DNA from 4 places in the Streptomyces sp. NPDC001922 genome. Region 3 is predicted to be linked to each of the others. Evidence: riboswitches for the same ligand, from Rfam matches in the RefSeq annotation. Region 3 holds a riboswitch; each other region holds the start of a gene.
What was found. Region 3 has a riboswitch for cobalamin ahead of ACFYYR_RS06895 (energy-coupling factor ABC transporter permease). Riboswitches for the same ligand answer to the same signal wherever they lie in the genome.
Positions count from the first base shown of each region.

Region 1 (6,983 bases), on a different contig from region 3:
CTCACGCGGGGTCGCAGTGTGCTCGGTGCTTTGCGCTTGGTGCCTTGAGGACAGGTCCGAGGCCGTCCGCCGGGGTGAACCCGGGGCAGCGGCAGGCGAGTCGGCGCAGGGACGGCTCTGCCGGGCGGAGCCGGTGCACGAGTGCGCCACGCCCTACGATGCGACACTACACTACACCGTGCAGTGTAGGACGGTTAGGATGTTGCCCATGGCGACCACGAAGACACTGCGCGAGGGGTCCGCGGTGAAGCGGGCCGCCATCCTCTCGGCGGCCCGGGAACTGTTCCTCGCCGACGGCTTCGACCGGACCAGCGTCGACGCGGTCGCCGCCCGGGCCGAGGTGTCCAAGCGAACGGTCTACGACTACTTCGGCGACAAGCGGACGCTGCTGCAAGCAGTCGTCGACGCCACCGGCCAGTCAATGATCACCACGATCCGGCGCACCCTCGACGAGACCCTCACCGACCTCACCGAGCCTGTCGATCTCGAGGACGCCCTGGTCACGTTCTCGATGCGCATCTCGACCGACATGCTCGGCTCGGCGGAGTACGCAACGCTGCAACGACTGGTCCGGGGGGAGTCAGGCCACCTGCCGCACCGGGGCTACAACCCCATGGCCGACACCCCCGAGGAGGCTCTTGCCGAGCGGCTCGCCGCCTTCGCCGCCGCGGGGCTGCTCGCCGTCCCCGACCCCCGGCTCGCAGCCGACCAGTTCATCGCGCTGACCTTCGGCGTCGCGCTGGACAGGCTCGGTTCCGCGAATGCCGCGGAGGACACCCGCGTCCGGCCACTCGTCGTCGAGGGAGTGCGGACCTTCCTCCGGGCGTACCGAACCACGTAGGCGTGGCCGGCCCACACCCGCCCTACCCGGCTGCCGCCACTTCGCGGGCGGTGTCCGCGAGCCACGACGGGGCGTCGCAGTCGATGGCGCGCAGCGTGGACCGGAGGCGGACACGGGTCCGGGACGACGTGACCGTGCGCAGGACCGGTTCCAGCCGGAGGAGCGGCGCTTCGGCATCCCGCCACGCACCGAGCTGCACCAAGGCGGTCAGCTCCGCGAGCACATTGCCGAACTCCCGGCGGCCCCCGCCTCCCCTGGAACCTTCCGAACTCCGCTGAAGGTGCGGCAGCGCCGCGCGCGGGTCCCCGAGGCTCAGCAGTGCCTCGCCGGTGTGCAGCTCCACTTCGGTGCTGTCGATCCACCACGTGAACGCGGGGTCGTTGGCCTGTATCGAATCCTGGAGACCCCCTGTGGCTCGCTCCAGAGCGTCCAGCGCCCGGCTCCGGTCTCCGGCCTGCGCAAGGCTCCGTGCACGCCGTACGCGAGCCATGAGCGCCACACGGCCGGGTACCTCACGGCCGGTCAGCATCTCGTCCGTGATCGCCACAGCCTCACCGGCACGGCCGGTGTGCACGTCGATCATGGCGATCAGGTCCAGGATGAACCACTCCAGCGGGGCGTCACCGGCGAGGCGGGCCAGGGTGTGCGCCTCCGCGAGCGTGGCGCGCGCCTCACGGAACCGGGCCGCGTCGTGGAGCAGCCACCCGGCCACTTCCCCGATCTCCGCCACCTGTGCGAGGTGCTGCTTGTCGTCGCCGGTGATCCGGCCCCGTTCGGCCTCCCACACCTGTACGGCGGCGTCCGCCACATGGTCCCCACCGTGGCGGTTGTCATGCGCGAGCAGCCATCCCACGGCGTCCTGCACGTAGGTGTCCGGCTCACGGCCGGCGCAGACCCGCGGCTCGGCTTCGCCCCGGGCCCGCGCGGCTTCCCGCTCCAGGCCGTCCAGTGGCACCCCGAGCACATGCGCGAGCGGTGGTAACCAAGCGGCCGGGATGCGCCCGCCGCGCTCCCACCGGGAGACCTCGTGACGCGTCAAGGTGGTGATCCCGGCAGTGACGCACAACCGGAGCGCCAGCGAGCGCTGCGAGAGACCCGCGCGCTTGCGCAGGCCCGCCAGATGGGCGCCGAACCGGGCGCGTCCCGCTTGGTCGTTCATGCAGTGCCTCCCTGCGACCAAGCTACTCGTCCTGGCCCCTCCCCTGGCCTCCCGTGCGGCCCGTCCCCTCGATCGGGAACGCCGGTTACCTGAACGCACAGCGCCACGGATGAGAGCGGGCGCGGCCTCGCACTGGTGGGGGCGCTGGCGGAGGCCTGGGGGACCGACCCACTGCCCTGGGGCAAGCGGGTGTGGGCCGAGTGCGCTCGGAAGAACGACTGACTCCGGCCCGTTGCGGCCTCGTCCGGAAGCCGCGCACGCCGGTCCGGCAGGTGAACGGTGCTGACCGCGGCGCCGGACGGGACTAGGGTGGCCGGTGCAGCTGGTTCGCCCTGTCCGCCAGGCGGGGCGTCGCAAGAGGGAACCCGGTGGGAATCCGGGACTGCCCCGCAGCGGTGAGTGGGAACGACCGCCGTCATACGCACTGGGTCCGACGGGCCTGGGAAGCGACGGCCAGTAGGGGTCTGCCCGGCAGACGTGCCCGCGAGTCCGAAGACCTGCCCGTTGCCCGTGCGCCCACCCGGCGCGCGGAGATCCCGGTGACCTCGAGGGCGGGTCGGCGTACGGAAGCAGGCGGGTACCGCGGCAGCACCGCGTACGGCCTGCCGTCCGGTCGTCCCTTCGCGCCCTCGGCCCGTGCCGGGGTCCCCCAGGAGCACACTCGCGAAGGAGAGTTCTGTGACCAGCACATCCGCAGCCGCCACCGCACGGGCCACCGTGCACGGCTACCCGCGGCAGGGCCCGGACCGGGAACTGAAGAAGGCCGTCGAGGGCTACTGGAAGGGCACGATCACCGCCGGCGCCCTGCACGACACCGCGGCCGGGCTGCGCCGGTCCCAGTGGCGGCAGCTCGCCGAGGCGGGCCTGGACGAGGTGCCCACCGGCGGCTTCTCGTACTACGACCACGTCCTGGACACCAGCGTCATGGTCGGCGCGATTCCCGCCCGGCACCGCGCGGCCGTCGAGGCCGACGCGCTGGACGGCTACTTCGCGATGGCGCGCGGCACTCAGGACGTCGCGCCGCTGGAGATGACCAAGTGGTTCGACACCAACTACCACTACCTGGTGCCGGAACTGGGCCCGGACACGGTGTTCACCGCCGACCCCGGCAAGCAGACGGCAGAACTGCGGGAGGCCCTGGCCCTCGGCCTCGCCGCCCGTCCGGTGCTCGTCGGACCGGTCACCTATCTGCTGCTGGCCAAGCCCGGACCGGAGGTGCCGGACGACTTCGATCCGCTCACCCTGCTGGACCGGCTGCTCCCGGTCTACGCCGAGGTGCTCGCCGCGCTGCGGGCCGCCGGGGCGGAATGGGTCCAGCTGGACGAGCCCGCGCTGGTCCAGGACCGCACCCCGGCCGAGCTGAACGCCGCCGCCCGCGCCTACCGGGAGCTCGGTGGCACGGCGGACCGGCCGAAGCTGCTGGTGGCCTCGTACTTCGACCGGCTGGGCGAGGCGCTTCCGGTGCTCGCCAAGGCACCGGTCGAGGGGCTGGCCCTGGACTTCACCGGCACCGCCGCCGGCAACCTGGAGGATCTGGCGGCGGTCGGCGGGCTGCCCGGCAAGCGGCTGGTGGCCGGTGTGGTGAACGGCCGCAATGTGTGGATCAACGACCTCGGGGCGTCCCTGACGACGCTGGGCACCCTGCTCGGCCTCGCCGGCCGGGTGGACGTCGCGTCCTCCTGCTCACTGCTGCACGTGCCGCTGGACGCCGCGGCCGAGCGGGACATCGATCCGCAGATCGCCCGCTGGCTCGCGTTCGCCCGGCAGAAGACCGCCGAGATCGTCACCCTGGCCCGCGGGCTGACGCACGGCACCGGTGCCATCACCGCCGAACTCGCCGCCAACCGTGCGGACCTGGCCTCCCGCACCGGCTCGCCCCTCACCCGCGACCCGGCCGTACGCGCCCGCGCCGCGGCCCTCACGGATGCCGACGGCCGGCGGTCCGCGTCGTACCCGGAGCGCTCGGCCGTCCAACGGGCCCAGCTGGGGCTGCCGTTGCTGCCGACCACCACCATCGGCTCGTTCCCGCAGACGGGCGAGCTGCGCACGGCACGCGCCGCGCTGCGCGCCGGCCGCATCGACGGCGAGGCGTACGACAAGCGCATCGCGGCCGAGATCCAGGAAGTGATCGCCTTCCAGGAGCGGGCCGGAATCGACGTGCTGGTGCACGGTGAGCCCGAACGCAACGACATGGTGCAGTACTTCGCCGAGCGGCTGAGCGGCTACCTGGCCACCCGGCACGGCTGGGTGCAGTCCTACGGCACCCGCTACGTCCGTCCGCCGGTCCTGGCCGGCGACATCTCCCGGCCGGAGCCGATGACGGTCCGCTGGACCCACTACGCGCAGTCCCTCACCGAGCGTCCCGTCAAGGGCATGCTGACCGGCCCGGTCACCATGCTCGCCTGGTCCTTCGTCCGCGACGACCAGCCGCGCGCCGAGACCGCCCGCCAGGTCGCCCTCGCCCTCCGCGAGGAGGTGCAGGACCTGGAGGCGGCCGGGACTTCGGTGATCCAGGTGGACGAACCGGCGCTGCGCGAGACGCTGCCGCTGCGCTCGGCCGACCGGCCGGAGTACCTCGCCTGGGCCACCGAGGCCTTCCGGCTCGCGACCGGCGGGGTCCGTCCGGACACCCAGATCCACACCCATATGTGCTACGCCGAGTTCGGTGACATCATCCGGGCCATCGACGACCTGGACGCCGATGTGATCAGCCTGGAGGCCGCCCGCTCCCATATGCAGGTCGCCGGGGAGCTCGCCGCCGCGGGCTACCCGCGGGAGGTCGGGCCGGGCGTCTACGACATCCACTCGCCCCGCGTCCCGGACGTGGCGGAGGCGGCGGGCCTGCTCCGCCGGGGACTCGACGCGATCCCGGCCGGACGGCTCTGGGTCAACCCGGACTGCGGGCTGAAGACCCGCGGCTGGGCGGAGGTCCGGGCGTCACTGGAGAACCTGGTCGCTGCGGCCCGCGAGGTCCGGGACGGGCTGCCGGCGACGACCACGGAGTCCTGACCGGGGCCCGGCCGGAGGGTGGTGCCGGATGCCCTGGTGTCCGGCACCGCCCGCGGACCGCGGGACCGGAGGAGCCGCTCCGGTCCTCCATGCCGTCCTGGGCTGACCGGCTTCGCCGCCACAGCCCTGGACGAGGTCCAGGGCCTCGACGATCGTCCTGATCTCCGGGTGCCTCGTCACCGCCGGCAGCACTCGCCGGGCGCTTCGGCTCGCCGGCTCGCAGCTCGCAGCATCACATATCAGCATGTGGGTGAGCCTGGAGCCGGTATTCCATCGTCTGTTTGAATGAGCCGTCGGCAGCCATTCCAGGAGGTGACGGACACATGGTGTCCACGGAGAGCATCCTCGCGTTCGCGACGATGTCGCTACTGGTGATCGTGATACCGGGGCCGAGCGTGCTGTTCGTGATCGGCAGGGCTCTCGCACACGGCCGCCGTACCGCGCTCGCGACAGTTCTCGGCAACCTGATCGGCTCGTACGTCCTGGTGGTCGCCGTGGCGTGGGGCCTCGGCGCGCTGGTGGAGACCTCGGCGGCGGTATTCATGGGCGTGAAGCTGGCCGGCGCGGCCTATCTCGTCCTTCTCGGCGTGCAGGCGTTCCGCCACCGCAAGGAGATGCGCGCGGCGAACTTCGAGGCGCCCGCGGGCGAGCATCGCAGTGATCTCCGCACAGTCCTGGACGGCATTTTCGTGGGCGTCACCAACCCCAAGGGCCTCGTCTTCTTCGCGGCGGTACTGCCCCAGTTCGTGGACCACGCCGCGGGCCACGTTCCCTCCCAGATGATGGTGTTGGGCCTGGTCCCGGTGGGCATCGGCATGATCACGGACACTCTCTGGGGCCTGGGTGCCTCGGCAGCCCGTTCCTGGTTCGCCCGCTCGGACCGTCGTCTCTCCATGGTCGGCGGGGCGGGCGGCTGCGCGATGATCGGCCTGGGAGTGACGGTGGCAGCGACGGGCAGGGCGGACTAGGTTCTGTCCGGCCGGCCATGAGCGGAGCCGGATGACGATGGCTGCGGCGGTGTCTGTACCGAGGAAGACATGACCTCGCCTCGCCCCCGCACCGGGACCGTCAGGAGACCGGTCGTCGGCTCCGGCGCCCCGCTCTGTACGACCCGCGGCGCCCCGGACGACTGTCCCACCGGCGCCCGGTCAGCGCCGGCATCCTTGCCCACGCTGCCGCGCTGACCAGCGTGACCGCACCCAGTCCGGTGTCCTTCCTGCGTCTGACGCCCAACCGCCGGAGCACCGGCGGGGTGTTCCTGGCCGAGCGCATCACGCCGCAGGCCGGCGGCCCGCACGCCGGATGCTCAGGAACACGAACGACGCGGCACGCCCCCTTCTCGGATCGGCCTCGCCAAGCGACGGTGACCGCTTGTCGTGGCCTGCCCTCCAGGACCCTGGGCGGACCGAGAAGCCTCTGCTCAGATCAGCGGCAGGTCCACGAGCATCACGGCGAACACCGGGGAGTCCGGGAACGGCTGGTCCTCCCCCACCTTCCGGTACCCCCAGGACTCGTACAGCACTTGGACCTTCGGGTGCGTCACATCCACCAGCAGCGCGGCGAGGTGTTCGGTCCGGGCCTCCATCAGCGCCCGGTGCAGCCGCCCGGCCGCACCCGTCTTCCGCCACCGCTCACGCACCATCAGCTCCGAGAAGTGGAACGTGCGCCCCCTTTCCGGCGCCGGATCCACGTGCTCCCGCCACCACTCGCGGCCCTCGGTACCAGGGGCACCGTAGGCGAAGCCCGCCACCTCATTGCCGTCGTACGCGATGACGCAGGCGAAGTCCGGGTGGCCGCCCCAGTGATCCACGAACCAGGCAAACCGCTGGTTGAACTCGTCCATCTCAGCCGCGTAGACATCGGCGTGTACATCGATCAATGTCTGCCGGTTCTGCGGCACGTCGTGGTGGCTGAAATGGCGCAGCTCCAAGGCTGAGGTCATCGAGCCTGACTCCATTCCGATCGGTAGCGGTC
Region 1 covers NZ_JBIASV010000007.1:163,566-170,548, reverse strand. The annotation lists gene ACFYYR_RS14600 (TetR/AcrR family transcriptional regulator) at 209-841, shown strand; gene ACFYYR_RS14595 (helix-turn-helix domain-containing protein) at 864-2,000, opposite strand; partial or broken gene ACFYYR_RS14590 (ATP-binding protein) at 2,109-2,222, shown strand; cobalamin riboswitch at 2,356-2,499, shown strand; gene metE (5-methyltetrahydropteroyltriglutamate--homocysteine S-methyltransferase) at 2,679-5,009, shown strand; gene ACFYYR_RS14580 (LysE family translocator) at 5,333-5,977, shown strand; gene ACFYYR_RS14575 (GNAT family N-acetyltransferase) at 6,430-6,951, opposite strand; gene ACFYYR_RS14570 (XRE family transcriptional regulator) at 6,948-6,983, opposite strand, start outside.
Region 1: linked by a shared signal. The riboswitch ahead of metE (5-methyltetrahydropteroyltriglutamate--homocysteine S-methyltransferase) and the one ahead of ACFYYR_RS06895 (energy-coupling factor ABC transporter permease) in region 3 are both predicted to bind cobalamin.

Region 2 (6,983 bases), on a different contig from region 3:
GCGTCAGATAGAACTGGACGTGGACGGCCTCCTCGAAGAGCTGCCGGGAGAGGTAGAGCCGCGCCTCGGGCGAGTTGATGTGCTTGTAGAGCGTCAGCACCAGGTTGTTGGCGACGATCGAGTCCCCGGTCGCGAAGAACGCGACCAGCCGCCCGATCATGTGCTGCTCACCCGGGGAGAGCTTGGCCAGGTCGGCCACGTCCGAGTGGAGGTCGACCTCCTCCACGGTCCAGGTGTTCTTGATCGCGTCGCGGTAGCGCTCGTAGAAGTCCGGGTAGCGCATCGGACGCAGGGTCAGTTCGAAGCCCGGGTCGAGCAGGTTCTTCTCGGCGGTGGAGTCCGCCGCGATCTCGGTGGTGTGGGTGGACATTACTGGCAGGCCTCGCAGGACTCGGGGTTTTCCAGGGAGCAGGCGACGGCGTCCGCCGCTTCGGCCGTCTGCTGGACGGGGATCGGCGCGGCAGCCGCTCCGCTGCCGCCCGCGGCGCGCGCGATCCGGGTCGCCGGGCGCGAGCGCAGGTAGTACGTGGTCTTCAGGCCCTTCTTCCAGGCGTAGGCGTACATCGAGCTGAGCTTGCCGATGGTCGGGGAGGCCATGAAGAGGTTCAGCGACTGGCTCTGGTCGAGGTAGGGCGTACGGGCCGCCGCCATGTCGATCAGCGCGCGCTGCGGGATCTCCCAGGCCGTCCGGTAGAGCGACCGGATCTCCTGCGGGATCCAGTTGAGCTCCTGCACCGAGCCGTTGGACTCCCGCAGCGCCTCCCGGGTCTGGGCGTCCCACACGCCCAGCTCCTTCAGCTCCTCCACCAGGTAGGAGTTGACCTGGAGGAACTCGCCGGACAGCGTCTCGCGCTTGAAGAGGTTGGAGACCTGCGGCTCGATGCACTCGTACACGCCCGCGATCGAGGCGATGGTGGCCGTCGGCGCGATGGCGAGCAGCAGGGAGTTGCGCATGCCGGTGGCCGCGACCCGGGCGCGCAGCGCCGCCCAGCGCTCCGGCAGGCTCGGCTCCACCCCGAAGTGGTCGGGGTGCAGCACGCCGCGCGAGGCGCGCGTGGCGGACCACGCCGGGTGCGGGCCGTGCCGCTCGGCGAGGTCGCAGGAGGCCTCGTAGGCCGCCAGCATGATGCGCTCGGCGATCAGCGTGGAGAGCCGGGACGCCTCGGGGGAGTCGAAGGGCAGCTTCAGCCGGAAGAAGACGTCCTGGAGGCCCATCACGCCCAGGCCCACCGGCCGCCACCGCTCGTTCGACGCCGCGGCCTGCTCGGTCGGGTAGAAGTTGATGTCCACCACGCGGTCGAGGAAGGTCACGGCGGTGCGCACGGTGGCGTCCAGCCGCTCCCAGTCCATCTCCCCGTCCGCGCCCAGGTGGGCGCCCAGGTTCACCGAGCCGAGGTTGCAGACGGCGGTCTCCCCGTCGTCGGTGACCTCGAGGATCTCGGTGCACAGGTTCGAGGAGTGGATGACCCGGCCGGGCTCCGCGGTCTGGTTGGCGGCGCGGTTGGCGGCATCCTTGAAGGTCATCCAGCCGTTGCCGGTCTGCGCGAGGGTGCGCATCATCCGGGCGTACAGCTGGCGGGCCGGGACCGCGCGCTGCGCCAGCCCGGCGGCCTCCGCGGCCCGGTAGGCGGCGTCGAACTCGTCGCCCCACAGGTCGACGAGCTGCGGCACGTCGGAGGGGGAGAAGAGCGACCAGTCGGCGTCGGCCTCGACCCGGCGCATGAACTCGTCCGGGATCCAGTGGGCCAGGTTGAGGTTGTGGGTGCGGCGCGCCTCCTCACCGGTGTTGTCGCGCAGCTCCAGGAACTCCTCCAGGTCCGCGTGCCAGGTCTCCAGGTAGACGCAGGCCGCACCCTTGCGCCGGCCGCCCTGGTTGACCGCGGCGACCGAGGAGTCGAGGGTGCGCAGGAACGGCACGATGCCGTTGGAGTGCCCGTTGGTGCCCCGGATCAGGGAGCCGCGGGAGCGGACCCGGCTGTACGGCAGGCCGATGCCGCCCGCGTGCTTCGAGAGCCGGGCGACCTGGTGGTAGCGGTCGTAGATGGAGTCGAGCTCGTCGAGCGGGGAGTCCAGCAGGTAGCAGGAGGACATCTGCGGGTGCCGGGTGCCGGAGTTGAAGAGCGTGGGGGAGCTGGGCAGGTAGTCCAGCCGGCTCATCAGCCGGTAGAGCGCGGCGACCTCGTCGACGGCGCGGTCCGAACCGTCCTCCGCCAGCCCGCAGGCCACCCGGAGCATGAAGTGCTGGGGCGTCTCGATGACCTGGCGGGTCATCGGGTGGCGCAGCAGGTAGCGGCTGTGCAGCGTGCGCAGTCCGAAGTAGCCGAAGCGGTCGTCGGCGCCGTCGGCCAGCGCGACCTCGACGAGCGTGTCGAGCCGGGAGGCGTGGGCGCGGACGAACTCCGCGGTCCGGTCGGCGATCAGACCCTCGCGGTGACCGGTGGCGACCGAGGCGGAGAAGGAGACCGCGCCCTGGCTCGCGGCCTCGTCGGCGACCGCCCGGGTGAGCAGGCGCGCGGCGAGCCGGGAGTACTCCGGGTCCTCGGCGATCAGGCCGGCGGCCGCCTCGGTCGCCAGCTCCCGCAACTCGGCCTCGTCGGAGCCCGCGTGGCGGCCGCGGAGCGCGGCGGCGGCGACCCGGCCCGGGTCGGTCGCGGGCAGATCGGCGGTGAGGTCGGTCAGGGTACGCAGCAGCGCGGTGCCGGGGCCGTCGGCCTCCGTCACCGGTGCGGCGGCTGAAGCCGGATCGGCGGGCGCGATGGTCACGTGGTGCTCTCCCTCGCTCGGCTGGGGCCGCACGGACGGACACGACGGGCGCCGAACGGGCACACCTCACCCCGAACAGGGCAGCGCACCGCGCAGCGTCCACCGGCCCAACCCGCGAGGCCCGGACGATTTCGTCGCCCGGTTCGGTCGATCCGGGCAGGCTGACGGCAGGTCTTCGGACTTGGAAGTGTGCATTTCCAGCGCATTCATACCGTTGCGGGACAGTTCCGGATTCACACCGGATTCCCCTGCGACGACAGCGAGCAAGAGCATACATCTTGTGTCGCGGTCCGCACGCAACACCACATCTTGTGTCAGGGGTTCGGGTGGTGCGCTTTGCAGGGGAACAGATGTGGTAACGGCGCCGAGGCCCTGGGGGACGGGGCAGCGCGTCCCGCGGGCCGTCCGGATTCCCATTCGGGATCGCTCGCGGATCACCCGCCGGGGTCACCCCGGCGCGTCGGTTAGCCTGTCCGGCATGACGTTGAGGACCGGCGCGCGGGGTTCCGCGGAACGCACCGTCAGCGAGGCCGACACCGCTGCGGAGTTCGGCAGCGGCGACCTCCCGGTCCTCGGGACCCCGGGCCTGCTGGCCCTGCTGGAGGCCGCCACCGTCGACGCGCTCGCGGGCGCGCTGGAGCCCGGCCGCACCTCGGTCGGCACCCGGGTCCAGGTCGACCACCTCAAGGCCTCACCGGTGGGGACGACCGTGACCGCCACGGCGGAAGTCACCTACCTCGACGGCCGGTTGGTGCGGTTCACCGTGGCCGCCCAGGACGGAGCCGGCCGGCTGCTGGCCACCGGTGAGATCACCCGGGTGATCGTCGACCGCGACCGGTTCCTGGCCCGTCTCTGAGGCCCGGCGTCCGCCGACGCCGTCCGCTGCCCGGCCCCGCTCGCGGCGCTCCCGGACACGCCGACGGGCCGCCGCCCCCGTGTGGGAGGCGACGGCCCGCAGGCTCTCGTGACCGGCCGGCCGGGTCAGTGCCCGCCCGGCGCGCCCGCGGTGGCCGGCGGCAGTTCGGTCTCCACGCCCGGTTCGCCCGCGTCCGCGGTGTAGTCGGCCGCGGTGGTCTCGTCGATGCCGTCGGGCGCCTTCACCGCCCGCAGCACGACGGTGAGCACCACCGTGACGAGGGCGTTGAGGACGAACGCGGTGAGGCCGATGTAACCGATCTCACCGATCCCCGGGATGGCGTCCGCGCTGCCGCCGAAGTGCTTCTGTGCCGGATTGGTCGGACTCGGCACCCCGTACGCCGCGAGGGTGCCGTAGATCATGCCGACCGCCCAGCCGCCCAGCAGCGCCCAGCGGTGGAACCACCGGGTGAACAGGCCGCCCACCAGGGCCGGGAACGTCTGGAGGATCCAGATGCCGCCCAGCAGCTGGAAGTTGATGGCCACGGTCTTGTCCATGGTGAGGACGAAGACCAGCGCGCCGACCTTCACCAGCAGCGAGGCGAGCTTGGAGACCTTGGTCTCCTGCGCGGGCGTCGCGTCCGGCTTGAGGAAGTCCTTGTAGATGTTCCTCGTGAAGAGGTTGGCGGCGGCGATGGACATGATGGCCGCCGGAACCAGCGCGCCGATCCCGATCGCCGCGAAGGCCACGCCCGCGAACCAGGCCGGGAACATGTTCTCGAACAGCTGCGGAATGGCCAGCTGGCCGTTCTTGACCTCGATCCCCGCGGCGATCGCCATGAAGCCGAGGAACGCCAGCAGCCCCAGCATCAGCGAGTACAGCGGCAGGATCGTGGTGTTGCGGCGGATCACCTCACGGCTCCGGCTGGAGAGCGTCGCCGTGATCGAGTGCGGGTACATGAACAGCGCCAGAGCCGAGCCGAGCGCCAGCGTCGCGTAGGTCCACTGCGCGGGCTCCCCGGTCACCACCGATCCGCGCGGCTTGTCCGTCACCGGATTGGTCTGGGTGAACGCCTCGCCGGCCTTGGCGAAGATCGAGTCGAAGCCGCCGAGCTTGATCGGGATGTAGATGATCGCCACGGCGATCACGATGTAGATCAGCGTGTCCTTGACGAAGGCGATCAGCGCCGGCGCCCGCAGCCCCGAGGAGTAGGTGTACGCGGCCAGCACGCCGAAGGCGATCAGCAGCGGCAGGTCCTTGATGAACCAGTGGGTCGACTCGCCGCCGCCCACGCCCATCACGTCCAGCACCGCCTGAATGCCCACCAGCTGCAGCGCGATGTACGGCATCGTGGCGAGGATGCCGGTCACGGCGACGGCCAGCGACAGCCCCTTGGAGCCGAACCGGCCGCGGACGAAGTCCGAGGTGGTGACGTAGCCGTGCTTGTGCGACACCGACCACAGCCGCGGCAGGAAGGTGAAGATCAGCGGGTACACCAGGATCGTGTACGGCACCGCGAAGAAGCCCGCGGCGCCCGCCGCGTAGATCGCCGCCGGCACCGCGACGAAGGTGTACGCCGTGTAGAGGTCGCCGCCCAGCAGGAACCAGGTGATCCAGGTGCCGAAGCTGCGGCCGCCCAGGCCCCACTCGTCGAGGCTGTCGGCGTTGTCCGCCCGCCGCCAGCGCGCCGCCAGGAAGCCCATGGCCGTGACGGCCACGAAGAAGAAGATGAAGACGCCGAGGGCGACGCCGTTCACGCCGTCGTTCATTCCGGCGCACCTCCCTTGCGGGCCCGCTGCTCACGCCGGACCAGGACGTAGGCGAGCGAGGTGAGACCGGTGGACGCGAACACCCAGAACAGCTGGTACCAGTAGAAGAAGGGGATACCGATCACCGTCGGTTCGACCCGCGCGTACGAGCCGACCCACAGCATGGCGACGAACGGTGCGATCAGGCACAGTGCCACGACCACGCGCGGCGGCGTGATCACCGGCCTGGTGCCCTCGCTTCTCGGTGGCTGTTCCGACATGCCGCGGCTCCGTCCCTTGTCAGCGATCACTGCAGTGCGCAGGAAATCTAAGCGAGCGCGCGGCCCGGCGTCAGCCCCTGTCCGCATCTCGGTACGGACACACTTGGCGGAGCCGCAGGTCAGGGCGGGTGCGGCGCGTTCCCGGGAAGATCCCCGGGGGGCGCGCCGGAGGGCCGGGATCCGCCGGAGGGCCGGTCTCCGGTGGCGGGCCGGGCCCGGGCGCCGGGCCGGCCTCAGACCTCGGGCCGCTGCAGCCGCGCCACGAACTTGTAGCGGTCGCCGCGGTACACCGAGCGCACCCACTCCACCGGCTCGCCGTCGGTGTCCCGCGAGTGGCGCGACAGCATCAGCATCGGCAGCCCGACGTCGGTGCCGAGCAGCCCCGCCTCGCGCGGATTGGCCAGCGAGGTCTCGATGGTCTCCTCGGCCTCCGCGAGGCGCACGTCGTAGACCTCCGCCAGCGCCGTGTAGAGGGAGCTGTACTTCACCAGGCTGCGGCGCAGCGCGGGGAAGCGTTTCGCCGACAGGTGCGTGGTCTCGATCGCCATCGGCTCGCCGCTCGCCAGCCGCAGCCGCTCGATGCGCAGCACCCGGCCGCCGGGCGCTATGTCCAGCAGCCCGGCCAGCCGGTCGTCGGCCGTCACATAGCCGATGTCCAGCAGCTGGGACGTCGGTTCGAGGCCCTGCGCCTTCATGTCCTCGGTGTACGAGGTGAGTTGCAGCGCCTGCGACACCTTCGGCTTGGCGACGAAGGTCCCCTTCCCCTGGATCCGCTCCAGCCGCCCCTCGACGACGAGCTCCTGCAGCGCCTGGCGCACCGTGGTGCGGGAGGTGTCGAACTCCGTGGCGAGGGTGCGCTCCGGCGGCACCGGCGTACCGGGCGGCAGGGTCTCCGTCATCTCCAGCAAGTGCCGCTTCAGCCGGTAGTACTTGGGCACGCGAGCGGTGCGGTTCGCGCTCGCCGCCCCGCCGCCGTCGGCCCGTTCGCTCTCCATGGCCAGCCTTCCCGACTCACGTCCTGCTGCCGTCACCGGCTCCTCCGTCCGTCGCGGACATCGTGGCACGGTCCGGGCGCGCCGGGGCACGGCTCCCGCCCAGGTGTCGCCTCGGTAACGGACCCGGCCGCGGCTGAGGGGCGCCATTGACACCCCGATTGGTCCAGGCCAAGCTGGTCGGTCAGTGGTCTAAACCATTAGCCCCAACCGTTCGAGACCATGTCCCGGAGCCGACGCTGCAGTGAAGGGATGGCGCTTCTCCATGGCGACGCTCACCCGCAGGGCCGACACCCTCACCCGGGACGCCCTGGCCGTGCTCCAGCCCGGGTTCACCGGCACC
Region 2 covers NZ_JBIASV010000020.1:73,611-80,593, forward strand. The annotation lists gene ACFYYR_RS30245 (ribonucleotide-diphosphate reductase subunit beta) at 1-370, opposite strand, end outside; gene ACFYYR_RS30250 (ribonucleoside-diphosphate reductase subunit alpha) at 370-2,763, opposite strand; cobalamin riboswitch at 2,912-3,043, opposite strand; gene ACFYYR_RS30255 (thioesterase family protein) at 3,242-3,619, shown strand; gene mctP (monocarboxylate uptake permease MctP) at 3,745-5,388, opposite strand; gene ACFYYR_RS30265 (DUF3311 domain-containing protein) at 5,385-5,648, opposite strand; gene ACFYYR_RS30270 (GntR family transcriptional regulator) at 5,882-6,643, opposite strand; gene ACFYYR_RS30275 (glycoside hydrolase family 3 protein) at 6,906-6,983, shown strand, end outside.
Region 2: linked by a shared signal. The riboswitch ahead of ACFYYR_RS30250 (ribonucleoside-diphosphate reductase subunit alpha) and the one ahead of ACFYYR_RS06895 (energy-coupling factor ABC transporter permease) in region 3 are both predicted to bind cobalamin.

Region 3 (6,983 bases):
GCGGCGGCGCCCACAGCTGCTCTCCGACGACATGGTTGACCAGGTCGCGGACCGACCACTCGGTGCACGGGGTGGCGGCCGTCCACTGACCGGCCGCCACCCCGTGCACCCGCTGGGCGAACTCCGCGCGGGCGGCGTCGAACGCCCGGAGCAGTTCCACGGCCTCAGGCCGTTCCTGCGGGGGGTGCCGGCGCGGGCTGGGGCTCCGGGCTCGGCTCGGGGTGGTTCGGCCCCGGCGGCACCGGGGGAATCGGGTCGGGCGGCAGCGGACCGGGGCCCGGCCCCGGCACCGGTCCCGGACCTGGCCCCGGGCCGGGACCGGGCGGAGGAGTCGGGGTGGGGGGTACGGGGTCGGGGTGCGTCATCGTGTGCCTCCCGGACTTGGATCCGAACGGTGTGCGGCGGCTTCCCCGCCGACGTGCCGATGGGTACCCCGTCCTGGCCGGTTCAGACCCGCCTTTCGGATCATCGGGGCCGTCCGGCCGTCCCGCGCACCGGCAGCGCCCCCGCCCGCCGGGCGCCCCTAGGTGTCCCCGGCCGGCCGGGCCGCAACGGCCGGGCCGGCTCCGACCAGGGCCGATGTGCGCGACTGCGGCTGGGCAGGAGTGCCGGGCGCCGCTCGTCCGTCCAGGGTGTGCACCCGGGCCTCCACCGGCAGTCGGACCCGGCGGCCCGGCGTACACCATACGGTGTATGTCAGGTGCGTCCGCCAAGACGACGACAACTGGCCATGGTTCGCCCATCGTTGACCACATGATCAGCAAGCGGGCGAGGCGGGGGCGCCCATGAGCCCCCTGCCCCTGTCCGTGCTGCTGTGCCTGGCGTCGGCCGTCTGCTACGCGGCAGCCGCCGTCCTGCAGGAACGCGTGGCGGGCACGCCATCGCTCCGGACGGCGCTGCTCCGGCGCGGCGACTGGTGGGCCTCGGCCGTGCTGAACGGGGCCGGCGGCGTCCTCCATGTGATCGCCCTGGGCTTCGGCCCCCTGACGGTCGTCCAGCCGCTCGGCGTCCTGACCCTGGTGTTCGTCCTGCCGATGGCGGCGGTGACGGTCCGGCGGCGGACCACCCCGGCCGGGCGGCGCGGCGCCCTGCTGACCGCGGCCGGGCTGGCCGGGCTCCTGCTGCTGACCGGAGAGGGCGGACAGTCCCGGCCGTTGACCGGCGGTGAGCAGTCCGGCGTGGCGGTGGGGACCGCGGCGACGGTGACGGTCCTGGTCCTCCTGAGCCGCCGGGCGCGGCGGCCGGGAGCGCGCAGTGTCCTGCTGGCCGGCGCGTCCGGGGTGTGCTTCGGCATGGCGTCGGTGTTCGTGAAGTCGGTGGCGGAGGCGTGGCCGTCGGTCCCGGTGACCGGGGAGCTGCCGGCCCTGGGCGTGGTGGCGCTGCTGGCGGTCGCGGGACTGGTCACGTCCCAGGCCTCCTACCGGGGAGGCGGGCTGACCGCACCGCTGGCCACGGTGACGGTCGTCAATCCGGTGGCCGCCGCGGCGGTGGGCATCGGGCTGCTGCACGAAGGTTTCCGCTTCGGCGCGGCCGGAGTTCCGGCGGCACTCGCGGCCGGGGCGCTCACGGCATGGGGTCTGGTGGTCCTGACGGCGGACGGCCCCCCGGGCCGGATTCCCGACCCCGCTCCCGGCGTGCGGGAGGACGGGCCGCCCCTGCTGACCACAGGCTGACCGCCCCGGCCCGCCTGACGGGGACGCAGAACCGGACACCGTGACCGGAACGCATCCGGCGCCCCGGACCCGGGACAGGCCGCGGCACCGGGACGAAGCGCCTGACGAGATGCCGGACCGGATGCCGGGGCCGGGCCCCCGAAAACCGGAACCCGGCCCCGGGACCGGCGCGATACCCGGGATCGCCCGGGAATCCGGCATCAGGCCGTTCGCGCCACCGCGTACCCCGCCAGGTCCTCCGGCGTCCGCGGCCCGATCGCGTCCGGTCCGAGCAGTCCGTGGGCCCGCAGTACCTCGGCCGCCGCCTGCCCCCACGGGCGCCGCAGCCGGGCCTCGTCCAGCAGCCGCCCGTCGGCCAGCAGTTCCGCGGTCGGCCCGGTGTGCAGGCCGTCCGGTGCAAGCACGGCGGTGTCGTCCGCCCAGCGCAGGGCCAGGTCCACGTCGTGCGTGGCCATGACCACGGTGGTGCCCGCCGCCCGCAGCCGCCTCAGCACCTCCAGCAGCCGTTCCTGACCGTGCGGGTCGAGGCCCGCCGTCGGCTCGTCGAGGATGAGCACCCGCGGTCGCATGGCCACCGCTCCGGCGATGGCCGCTCGCTTGCGCTGTCCGTAGGAGAGCAGATGCGTGGGCCGGTCGCGCAGCGCGGTGATGTCCAGCGCGGCGAGTGCGTCCGCGACGCGCTCGCGCACCTCCGGCTCCGGGAGCCCCAGGTTCATCGGGCCGAACGAGACGTCCTGCCCGACCGATGCGGCGAAGAGCTGGTCGTCCGGGTCCTGGACCACCAACTGCACCGTGGTGCGCAGCCGGGTGAGCCCCGCGCGGCCGTAGGAGACCGTGGTTCCCTCCAGACGCAGCTCGCCCGCCGAGGGCCGGAGGCCTCCGCTGAGCAGCCGCAGCAGGGTGGTCTTCCCGCTGCCGTTCCGGCCGAGCAGCGCCAGGCTGCGGCCGTCGCGGATGCCGAAGGTGATGTCGTCCAGGACGGCCGGCCCGTCCTCGTAGGCGTATCCCGCGCCGAGGAGTTCCACCACGTGCGGTCCTGCGGTCATGGGGTGAGCCTTTCGAGTGCGAGCGTGAGGGCGGCGATCCCCGCCAGGAGCGTGACCGACGCGGCCACGAAGCGCCGGGAGACCTCGGCGTCGGCCACCAGGACGCGGAGGGAGCCGTCGTAGCCGCGGCCCGCGAGCCCCGCCTGGAGCCGGGCGGCCCGCGCGAACGCCCGGACGAACACGGTGGCTCCGAGTCCGGCCAGCGACCGCCAGGCCGCGGCCCGTCCGGACTGGCCCAGCCGGGCGGCCTGGGCCTGGCGGACCCGGGAGACGGTGTCCAGGAGCAGGAAGGCCATCCGGTAGGTGACCAGGGCGACATCGACCACCGCGGGCGGCACGCCCGCCCGCGCCAGCCGGGGCAGCAGGTCGGACAGGGGCGTGGTGAACGAGAACAGCAGCACCCCGAGCGACGCGGCGGAGGTGCGCAGCAGCAGCTGTCCGGCGTGCGCGGGCCCGTCCGGAGCCAGGGAGAGCGGGCCGTGCGGGCCGCCCAGCCGGACGAGGAGCGGCAGGGCGCCGGTGACGCAGAACCCGAGCGGAATGCGGTAGGCCCGCCACAGCTGACGGGGCGGCACGGCGGCCGGACCCAGCAGCAGGACGAGCGCGGCCACCGCGACGAGGAGCGACCCCGGCCACGGCGGCAGGCAGACCGCCGACACCGTCAGACCGAGCGCGAGAACGGCCTTGTCCAGGGGGTGGCGGCGGCGCCAGCGACTGCTGTGCGCCGCCGCGTCGATGGGCAGCACGCGGCTAGGCCGCGGTCTCGCGGTCCGGCGTCGCCGCCCCGCCCGGGGCCCCGGAGCCGCCCTGGGACGCGGCCTGCTCCGCACCCTGACGGCGCCCGCGGCGCAGCCCGAAGTAGTACGCCAGGACGCCCGCGCCGAGCGCGGCCTGAAGGGCGAACAGCGCGGACTCCACCTCGCCGGACGGCGGTTCGTAGAGCGGGCTGAACCAGGGCTCGTAGTCCGGCCGGATCTCGGTGATCGCGGACTCGGCCTGGGCGTCGGCGCCCGTGAAGGGCTCCTTCTTGTGGTCCCCGAGGCCGAGCGCGAGCGGCAGCACCGCCAGAGCGACGACCAGCGCCAGCAACAGCAGGTTGATCTTGGTGTGACGCTTCATCGGGCAACGGCCTCCTGCTCGTCCGCGCAGCGGGACAGCACGCCCAGCCGGATCAGATCCCCCTTGCTGGACTGGGTCAGGAGGCGCATCACCAGCACGGTGAGGATGCCCTCGCTGACCGCCAGCGGGATCTGGGTGACGGCGAAGATGCCGCCGAACTTGGCGAGGGAGCCGAGGACTCCGGTGCCCGGGTCGGGGAAGGCCAGCGCGAGCTGCAGGCTGGTGACGCAGTAGGTGCTGAGGTCCGCGACGAACGCCCCGGCGAACACGGCAGCCATGAGCGGTGCGCCCAGCCGCCGGACCAGCCGGTACACCCCGTATCCGGCCCAGGGGCCGACGATCGCCATGGAGAAGGCGTTGGCCCCGAGCGTGGTGAGTCCGCCGTGGGCGAGCAGCAGCGCCTGGAAGAGCAGGGTGATCGTGCCGAGGACCGTCATGATGGGCGGCCGGAACAGGATGGCCCCGAGGCCGGTGCCCGTCGGATGCGAGCAACTGCCGGTCACCGACGGGATCTTGAGGGCGGAGAGAACGAAGGTGAAGGCTCCGGAGGCGCCGAGCAGCAGCGTGCTCTCGGGGTTCTCCTTGACCTCGCGGGACAGGGACCGGACGCCGTGGACGACGAACGGGGCAGCGGCGGCGCTCCAGGCGACCGCGTGCAACGGGGGCAGATACCCCTCGGCTATATGCATGGGAAAGCGAACCTCTCCAGCACCTCGTGGATGGACGACGCGCCCCGGCCGGTCTCCTGGCTGACGGGTCGTGCCGCCCGGACTCCGCCTTCCCGGGCACCGAGCCGGCGGCTCGGCGTCCCAGTGGCTCCCCGAAGGGTGGAACCGGACTTCCCGATCACAGTGGCGAGGGCCGCACCGGTTTCATCACCGGTTTCCCGTACACCAAGGCCCTGCGAGGTTAGTGGGCAGCACGCTCCGGCCACAACCGGGGGTTGGTATCGGCCACCACCGGAGGCTGGAGCACGGTGCGCTTCCGGGGCGCGGGCGACCGACCACGCGCCCCTCGCGTGAGCATGTTCACGGTCCCGCGGGCGATTCCGTGGTGGCCGTCGCTTCAGGCGAGCGCGCAGTCGCCGCAGAACCCGCCACCCGGGACCCGGTAGTAGAGACAGCAGCTGCGCCGGGTGAAGGTGCCGCCCGCGAGGGTGCCGGTGCCGTGCAGCGGCGGTTCCCGGAACAGCTCCCGGACCAGCGCCGACGCCGTGTCCGCGGCCTCGGTACGGCCCTGCGCACGGCACCCGTCACGCAGGACGCGGTACGAGCCGAACAGCGCCGACCCGGCGTTGCCCCAGAGCAGTTGCCCCGAAACCTGACACACGGACCGCACGGCGCGGTGCAGGGGGACGAGGTGGGCGTCGACCACCGCCGTGCGCAGCCGGTCCGCCGAGGTGCCGGGATCCGCCGCCGACACGGGGCCGGGCAGCCAGAGTTCGTCCGGCGCGCTCCGGTCCGGGTGCCACCACAGGCGCTCCGGGGAGAGGTCGGGGAGGGCGCCGGCGAGCACGGCGGAGCCGAGCGCGAGGGACCACAGCCGGGCCGCGAGACCCTGGAAGACGAGGGAAGCGCCCACCCGGAGCTCGTCCGTGCCCAGCCGGCCGGCCACGGTCGCGATCCGGGCGCGCAGCGGACCGGGGCCCGCGTCCAGCTCGGCGAGCGGCACATACCCGTGGGCGCGCGGCCCCTCTCCCGGCGCCTCCGCGGTCCGCACGGCGAAGAACGGCCCCGCCTCGGCGACCCGGCGCAGGCCGGCGGCCATGGACATCCCCGGCATGTGGCTCCTCTCCGTCGCCTCCGGATTCTCCCGTACGGGCCGGCGGCGGCCGGGAGGACCCCGGGGCGGGACGCTTCGCACTCGCGCGGAGGGACGGCGGCAACACGTCGCCCGTCGATCACTCGATCGGGCCAAAGCCGTCCACGAGGCGCATCTTCACCTCGTCCGGTGCGTTGATCCGGTTCCCTGCTTGTCACAGGCAGGGACGTTTCTTTCTGTACGACTGAAAAGAGTTTGCGTCATGTCGCGTATTGCCAAGGCCGCCGTCCTGGCCGCCACTGCCGGTGCCGCCCTCTCCGCCGCCGCTGGTGCGGCGGTCGCCGACTCGGGCACCCAGGGTGCCGCCATGCTCTCCCCGGGCCTCGGTTCGGGCAACCTGGTCCAGGCCCCGATCCACGTGCCGGTCAACGCCTGCGGGGACACCGTGAGCGTCATCGGTGTCGCCAACCCCGCCCTCGGGAACTCCTGCGCCAACCGCTGAGGTTCCTTCGGTCGGCAGGGCTCTGTCGACCGGTGAGTCCTCGGGGCCCCCGGGCCCCGACCGCTGAGGGGAGCACGCCGGGCAGCGTTCCGGCTCCTCCGCCCCCTCGGCTGTGGCGCCCGTCCACGGGACGGCGGGCGCCACTTTCCTGCTCTCGCACCGCCCCCGTCTCCGCACTCCCCCTCCCCGCCTCCGCGGCCCCCGCACCCCCGATGTCAAGATCCGCCGATGCCCGGACCCGCCGCGACGTCCCCGCGTCAGCCGTGGGCGCGGTCGGTCGGCATGCGGACCGGTTCGGCCAGGTCGGAGGGGCGGATGCGGTAGACGTTGAGCCGCATGTCGTAGTACTTGGTCGTCTCCCCCACCCACTCCATGCCGATCCGGCGGGCCGTCGCCGCGGCTTTGGTGTTGTTGGGGCGGGCGACCGCGAACAGTTCGTCCACGCCCTGCTCGAACGCCCACCGGACCACCGCGGCACCGGCCTCCGTCGCATAGCCGCGGCCCCAGGTGTCGGGGCTGAGCTGCCAGCCGATCTCCAGGTCCTCGTCGTAAGGCGGCAGCATCCGGATGACGACCCCGCCGACCACCCGGTCGTCCTCCCGGCGCTGCACGGCCCAGCGTCCCGACGGCCGCACCAGGTTGGGCTGCGACTCCTCCCACGCCTGGAGGACGGCGCGCATCGCGGGGAGGTCGCCGACCCGGTGCATGGCAGGCGTCAGCCAGTGGGCGACCTCCTCGGCGCCGTAGATCCGCAGCGCGGCCTCGGCGTCGCCGGGGGTCCAGTCGCGCACCACGAGCCGTTCCGTACGCAGCGGCGCATACATGCTCCTCACGCTAACCGGAGCGGGGCGCACCGGCCTCTCGGCGAGGTGTGCGCAGGTG
Region 3 covers NZ_JBIASV010000003.1:309,511-316,493, forward strand. The annotation lists gene ACFYYR_RS06870 (TIGR03086 family metal-binding protein) at 1-160, opposite strand, end outside; gene ACFYYR_RS06875 (DMT family transporter) at 786-1,673, shown strand; gene ACFYYR_RS06880 (energy-coupling factor ABC transporter ATP-binding protein) at 1,874-2,719, opposite strand; gene cbiQ (cobalt ECF transporter T component CbiQ) at 2,716-3,465, opposite strand; gene ACFYYR_RS06890 (energy-coupling factor ABC transporter substrate-binding protein) at 3,470-3,838, opposite strand; gene ACFYYR_RS06895 (energy-coupling factor ABC transporter permease) at 3,835-4,527, opposite strand; cobalamin riboswitch at 4,556-4,751, opposite strand; gene ACFYYR_RS06900 ((2Fe-2S)-binding protein) at 4,904-5,620, opposite strand; gene ACFYYR_RS06905 (chaplin) at 5,862-6,101, shown strand; gene ACFYYR_RS06910 (GNAT family N-acetyltransferase) at 6,359-6,925, opposite strand.

Region 4 (6,983 bases), on a different contig from region 3:
GCGCGCCCGGCAGAGACGCGTTGTACTCGGGCGAGGCGATGACCAGCGCCTGGGCGGCCTCGATACGGTCACGGAGCGCTGCGGCGCCCTCGGGCGGGCCGTCGGCTGCCTCGTGATCCCCGTCGTAGGCGGGCATGGGGAAGTCCCGGAGCCGGGCGAGGTCGGCCGTGACTCCGGCCCGGGTCACGAGCGCGGCGACCAGGGCCGCCAGCCGGGCGTTCACCGATCCAGCCCGGGACGACCCCGAGAGAACGAACAGCCGCAGTGCGGAGCGCCGGTCGGGGTGGGTCATGGGCGGGTACCTTTCGTCGCGCGCGGACGTTCCGTCCCGGTCATGCATGTCTCGTCGCCGCCCCGGTCTCCCGCCGGAAGTCCGGGACACACCCGGTCGGGGTGCGTCCGCCGGTGGAATGCCCCCGGATGCGCGGCGGAGGTGCCGGCCGGGCGGGCCCGGGCCCGGTGTCCTTGCCGTCCCCGCTGCGCCGCGTCCCGCGCTCAGGCCCCCGGCCGCCCCCGGCCCGGAGTACCGCCGAGGCGGTCGACCGGCCCACCGGGCACGCCCTGCCGCTGACGGCGGACACCCTGCGCCGGGTGGTCACCGACCCCGCCTCGCACGACGTGTATCTCTGCGGCCCGCCCGGGATGACCGCCGCCGCCAAGGAGGCGCTGCGGGCGGCGGGCGTGCCCCGGCACCGCGTCCACCACGAGTCCTTCGCCTTCTGAACCACGAGTCTTCCGACCCGCGTACCGGCCCTCCCGGGCCGCCGCACCCCACCCGAGGGAGATCCCATGACGAACCGCGCAGCCCTGGCCACCACCGCGACCGTGGCGGGCATCGTCGCCCTGCCGGCCCTCAAGCCCGACCGGGACCCCGCGGCGCAGGCGACGGCGCCCGCCGCGTGGTCCGTGCGTGGTCGGTGCGCGGTCATGTTCCGGCGGCGTACGCACGCAGCCGTTCCGCCCGGCCGGTCAGGCAGCAGCTCGCGCAGCGGACCGCCTCGGCGCTGGTGTAGTACAGACAGCAGGTGCGCCGGAGATAGACGAGTCGCGGGGTTCCGTCGGGCCGCCGCACCTGTGCCACCTCCCCGAGGTGCCCGATGCCGCCGGGCGCGGTCGCACTGAACTCGTCCCAGCGCAGCGCCAGTTCGTCCGGATCGGCCTGCGAGGCACAGAGCGCGGTGGCGCAGCCGTGAGCCACCCCGCCGCGCAACTGGCGCAGCCCGGCCCGGGTGCGCCGGTGCAGGGCATCCGCGAACGGCAGCAAGTGGTCGTCCAGGACGGCCCGGTGGAGCAGCGGCAGGGTGGCGGCCCGGAAGCACGCCGGGCAGGTGGCGGACGTCCGGTCTCCGGCAGACGCGTGAACGTGTCCGCAGGGCGGAGCCGGTGTCACCTCCGCGGACCCCGCACCCGGCCGGGCCGCCGTCGCCGGCCGGGCCGCTGTCGCCGCCCCGGTCAGCATCCGGTTCCGGCGCAGCCACACGCCGCCGATGCCGTGCCCCGACGGCCGCACCAGGACGTTCTCCGCCCGCAGGTCCGGAACCCGTCCGTCCAGGGCCCATTGGAGCACCGCCGCCGCGGTGACCCGGCCCGCGTAGACGGCGATCAGGGTCAGCGCCGCGGCGTGGGCCGTGCGGTGGCCGCTCCCCTCGTACTCGCTGGTCAGCAGCCGGTCCAGCTCCGGGCTCCCGGGGTCCAGCAGCCGGTCCGCGGGCAGCAGGTCCGGGCCGGTGGCCTGCGGGCCGTGGCCCAGGGCGTAGCGCGGGCCGTGCGCGGCCGCTTCCGGAGCCGGCGGACCGGTCATGCCGGCCGTGGCACCGGACGGGGCGTCGGCTCCGGTCATGCCGGTCCCGCGCAGGGCGTCGGCCCCGGTCCGGCCGGCGCCGGCCGGGGCATCGGGCACGGCGGCGTCGGCCGGGTCCCCCGCCGAGGCGTCACTCGCGTCACCGGCAGCACTGACGGCTCCGCCGGGCGCGGCGTCACCGGCGGCTGCCCCAGGCGCGGTGTCACCGGCATCACCGGCGGCCGGCCCGGGCACGGCGCTCACGCCTGCCCGCCCGTGGCAGCCCCCGACGCGGGAGTACGCCGCATACCGGTGACCGGCGCGGCTCTCCCGCCCCGGTCCGTCTCCCGGCCGCCGGCCCGGTGTTCGGCCTCCGGCGGCAGGTAGAGCACCGTCGGTGCGCCGGTCACCGGGTGGACGCCCACCTCCGCGCGCACCCCGTAGACCTCGGCCAGCATGTCCTCCGTCAGCACCTCCGCGGGCGGACCGCAGGCCACCACCCGGCCCTCGGCCAGTACGTGGATCCGGTCGCAGTAGTACGCGGCGAGGTTGAGGTCGTGCAGCGCCAGGAGGTTCGTGGTGCCGAGGGCGCGGACCAGGGAGAGGACCTCCAACTGGTGCCGGATGTCGAGGTGGTTGGTGGGCTCGTCCAGGACGAGCAGCGACGGGTCCTGGGCCAGGGCCCGTGCGACGAGGGCGCGTTGGCGCTCGCCGCCGGAGAGTTCCTCGACGTGCCGGTCCGCCAGGCCGTCCGCGCCTACCCGGGCCAGGGCGTCCCGCACCCGGGCGGTGTCGTCGGCGGTGTCGGTCTCCCAGAAGCGCTTGTGCGGGGACCTGCCCATGGCGACCATGTCGCGGACCGTCAGCCCGAAGACGGCACCGGCGTCCTGGGGAACGGTGGCAATGCGCCGGGCCCGGCGTTTGGTGCCGAGCTCCGCCATGTCCCGGCCGTCGAGGAAGATGCGGCCCGCCGTGGGCCGCAGGGTGCCGTAGACACACCGCAGCAGGGTCGTCTTGCCGCTGCCGTTGGGGCCGACGAGGCCGACGGTCTCCCCCGTGCGGGCCTCGATGTCGACGGAGTCCAGGATGGGACGCCCGTCGGGGGCGCCGCCGACGCGGAAGGAGACGGCCTCGGCCCGCAGTTCCGCGGGCGCCGGAGTCCGGGCGCTCATCCGGTGATCCCTTCGGTACGAGAGGTGCGCCGCAGCAGCCACAGGAAGCAGGGGCCGCCGGCCAGGGCGGTGAGCACGCCCACGGGAACCTCGGCCGGGGCGGCGACGGTCCGGGCCAGCAGATCGGCGAGGACCAGGAAGGCGGCGCCACCGAGGGCCGACACCGGGAGCAGGGCGCGGTGTCCGGCCCCGACGGCCATCCGGGCGGCGTGCGGCACCACCAGGCCGACGAAGCCGATGGCTCCGCTGACGGCCACGAGAACCCCGGTGACCAGCGAGGCGAGGACGAACACCGCCGCCCGGAACCGCCCGGTGTCCAGCCCCAGGACGGTGGCCCCCTCCTCGCCGACGAGTAGCAGGTCGAGCGGCCGGGCCAGCGCCATCAGCACGGCGGTACCGACGGCGAGGGCGACCGCGGGCAGGAGCAGTGCGTCCCAGCGGGCGCCGCCGAGACCGCCGAGGGTCCAGAACAGCACGGCCCGCAGGTGTTCGGCCTCGGCGGCCGTGACGAGCACCAGGCTGGTGAGGGCGGAGAGGATGTACTGCACGGCCACCCCGGCGAGGACCAGCCGGCCGGTGGTCATCGTCCCGCCGCGGCGGGCCATGGCGTAGACGGCGACGAGGGCGCCGAGCGATCCCACGAAGGCACCGGCCGGCAGGGCGAAGGACGTCGCCCCCGCGCCGAGACCGAGCACCACCACGAGCACCGCGCCGGTCGAGGCGCCCGAGGAGATGCCGAGGAGGAAGGGGTCGGCCACCGGGTTGCGGACCAGGGCCTGGAGAACGGTCCCGACGACGGCGAGTCCGGCGCCGACGACGGCGCCGAGCAGGACCCGCGGCAGCCGGACGTCGCGCACGATCGTGGTGAACGGGCCGGCCCCGGTGTCCCCGGCGAGGATGCGCAGCACATCCCCGGCGGGGATCCGGACGGGGCCCAGGGCGAGCCCGGCGACCGCCGCCGCGGCGAACACGGCCGCGAGGCCGGCGAGGACGAGGGAGCAGCGGAGCCGCCCCGCCGGGGTCCGCGGTATTCGGCGGAGCACCGCGCTAACCGCCGTGTCCGGGGTGGAGCTGCCGGGCCAGCGAGTCGACCGCCTCGGGCACCCGCACGCCGAGCACGGCGGAGGACAGCGGCAGCACCGCGAAGCGCTTGTTCCGGATCGCCGGAACGTCGGCGAGCGCCGGGTCGCGGAGCAGCCGCTTCTTCTTGGCCGCCACCGGGGTGCCGCCGTAGTCGTAGATCACGATCACTTCGGGGCGCCGCTGGACGACCTTCTCCCAGGAGACGTCGCCGAAGGTGCGGTCGAGGTCGGCGAAGACGTTCCGGCCGCCGGCGAGGCGGACGATCTCGTTGCCGATGCCCTTGCCGCCCGCGGTGAATGCCGCGCTGTCGCCGCTGTCGTAGACGAGGACGGAGGGCCGGTCCGCGCCCTTCAACCGCTTCGCCGTGGCCGCGAGTTGCTTGTCCTGGCGGGCCAGGAGGGCGTCGGCCCGCTCGGGGACGCCGAAGGTGCGCGCGGTCTCGCGGATCTCCTGACGCAGCCGGTCCACCCGCACCGGACCGCGGCCGCAGCTCTCGATGTTGAGCCGGGTGTGCACCCCGCTCTTCTCCAGCGAACCGCGGTCCCGGCCCTCGCTCCTGTCGAAGGCGCTGGCGTAGCCGCCGTAGACGAAGTCGGGTCCGGCGGCGAGCAGCTTCTCGTACGAGGGGTACTTGTCGGCCAGGACGTCGACGCCCCGGTAGGCGTCCCGGAAGCGGGGCAGCACCCGGTCGTCGAGGTAGGCGGTGCCGGCCAGGCGCTTCTCCAGGCCCAGGGCGAGCATGACCTCGGTGGCGTGCTGGTTCAGGGTGACGGCCCGCTTCGGCGGAGCCGTGAACGTGGTCTTCACACCGCAGTTGGTGACCGTGTACGGGAAGCCCTTCGCGGCGGCGGAACGGCCGGCGGGCCGGTCGTCCGTGGGCGCGAGGCCGCAGCCGGTGAGCGGGAGCAGCAGCAGAGCCGCCGCGATGGTCCGGACGCGCAGTGACCCCGGGAACCGGGACATGGCATGCCTCCTCCGGGGGATCCGCGTCCCCTGGTCGGTGCTGAAGGCGGCAGTCCGGTGTCTGACTCCCGAGGAGCGGCCCGTCCCGGCGCGGTGCGCCGTGCGGCACACCGCCGTTCGAAGCGGCTCCCCGGTCACAGTGGCGGGACCGTGCCGGATTCGCACCGGCTTCCCGGGGTCCGCCGCCTCGTGAACACCCGCATTCTGTCAGAGCGCGATCAGCCCGCCCAGGGCGCGAGCCCGTGAGCTGCGCCGCTCGTTGCCCTGCGGGAACCGCCCCGGTGTGAACCGCCTCCGTGGGGAACCGCGCCCGCCCGGGGTGCGGCAGGCCGGAGCGGTCGCCGTTCCTCCGCCGTCCGGCACCGACGGGGTGTCCGGCCGGCCCGGCACCGACGGGGGTGTTCCGTCCGGCCCGGTACCGCCTACCCTGAACGGTCTGCGACCACCGGGAATGCGGGGCCCCTCGGATGAACCACGGCCGGACCACTCCTCGTACGGCACCCTTGGCGGACGGATTCGTCAACGGCGGCGTCTCCTTCTGGTACCGGGACGGCGGCCCGCCCGGGCGCCGGCCCGCCCTCCCCGGGGACCGCGACTACGACGTGGCGATCGTCGGCGGCGGCTACACCGGCCTGTGGACCGCGTACTACCTCGCGCGGGACCGGCCCGGTCTGCGGATCGCCGTGCTGGAGCGGGAGTTCGCGGGATTCGGCGCCTCCGGGCGGAACGGCGGCTGGCTCTACCACGGCTTCGCCGGGGCCCGGGAGCGCTACGCCGCGCAGCACGGCCGGGCCGCGGTGCGGGAGATGCAGCGCACCCTGTTCCGGTCCGTCGACGAGGTGATCGCCGTGGCGCACACCGAGGGCATCGACGCGGGCATCCACAAGGGCGGCATGCTGCGCGTCGCGGTCGGCCCCGCGCAGCAGGCGCGGCTGCTGGCCGCTGTCGAGGAACAGCGCGACTGGGGCTTCGCCGAGGAGGACCTGCGGCTGCTCGACGCGACGGAACGGGCGGAGCGGGTGGCCGTGGCGGGGGCGTCGGCGGCCGCCTGGACGCCGCACGCCGCCGCCGTCCAGCCCGCGGCGCTGGCCTCGGGGCTGGCACGGGCGGTGGCCGCCCGCGGAGTCGACATCCTGGAGGGCACCACGGTCACCGAGATCCTCCCCCGCAACGCCGGAGGGCGGGCCGTCGCCCGCACCGACCGGGGCAGGGTGACCGCCGACTATGTGATCCGGGCGACGGAGGGGTTCAGCGCGAGCATCGCCGGACTGCGCCGTCAGTGGCTGCCGATGAACAGCTCGATGATCGTCACCGAGCCGCTGCCCGACACGGTGTGGGAGCGGATCGGCTGGCGGAACCGGGAGGTGCTCGGCGACACGGCCCACGCCTACATCTACGCCCAGCGCACCGCGGACGGCCGGATCGCCCTCGGCGGCCGGGGAGTTCCGTACCGCTTCGGTTCGCGCACGGACACCGGGGGCGTCACCCGGCCGCAGACCGTGGACGCCCTGTGGCGCGCGCTCGTCACGCTCTTCCCGCCCGCCGCGGACTCCGCGGTGGAGCACGCCTGGTGCGGTGTCCTGGGCGTGCCGCGGGACTGGTGTTCCACGGTCCGGCTGGACCACACCACCGGTCTGGGCTGGGCCGGAGGGTACGTGGGCAGTGGGGTGACGACGTCCAACCTGGCGGGCCGCACGCTGCGGGACCTCCTGCTGCGGCAGGACACCGAACTGACCGCGCTGCCCTGGGTCGGGCGGCAGGTGCGGCCCTGGGAGCCGGAGCCGCTGCGGTGGGCGGGGGTTCATCTGATCCACGCCCTGTTCCGGGCCGCGGACCGGCGGGAGAGCGCCGGCCTGGCGCACACCTCCGCGTTCGCCCGGCTGGCGGGGGTCATCTCGGGGCGGTGAGCGGTGCCGGGCGGCCGGGCGGGGCCGTCTCCGAAGGCAGACGCCGCCTCGGTCTCCCGTCCGTCCCCCGCAGGCCAC
Region 4 covers NZ_JBIASV010000007.1:123,752-130,734, reverse strand. The annotation lists gene ACFYYR_RS14415 (NADPH-dependent FMN reductase) at 1-292, opposite strand, end outside; gene ACFYYR_RS14410 (hypothetical protein) at 460-723, shown strand; gene ACFYYR_RS14405 ((2Fe-2S)-binding protein) at 926-2,044, opposite strand; gene ACFYYR_RS14400 (ABC transporter ATP-binding protein) at 2,041-2,952, opposite strand; gene ACFYYR_RS14395 (FecCD family ABC transporter permease) at 2,949-3,923, opposite strand; gene ACFYYR_RS14390 (ABC transporter substrate-binding protein) at 4,000-4,998, opposite strand; cobalamin riboswitch at 5,033-5,214, opposite strand; gene ACFYYR_RS14385 (NAD(P)/FAD-dependent oxidoreductase) at 5,466-6,905, shown strand.
Region 4: linked by a shared signal. The riboswitch ahead of ACFYYR_RS14390 (ABC transporter substrate-binding protein) and the one ahead of ACFYYR_RS06895 (energy-coupling factor ABC transporter permease) in region 3 are both predicted to bind cobalamin.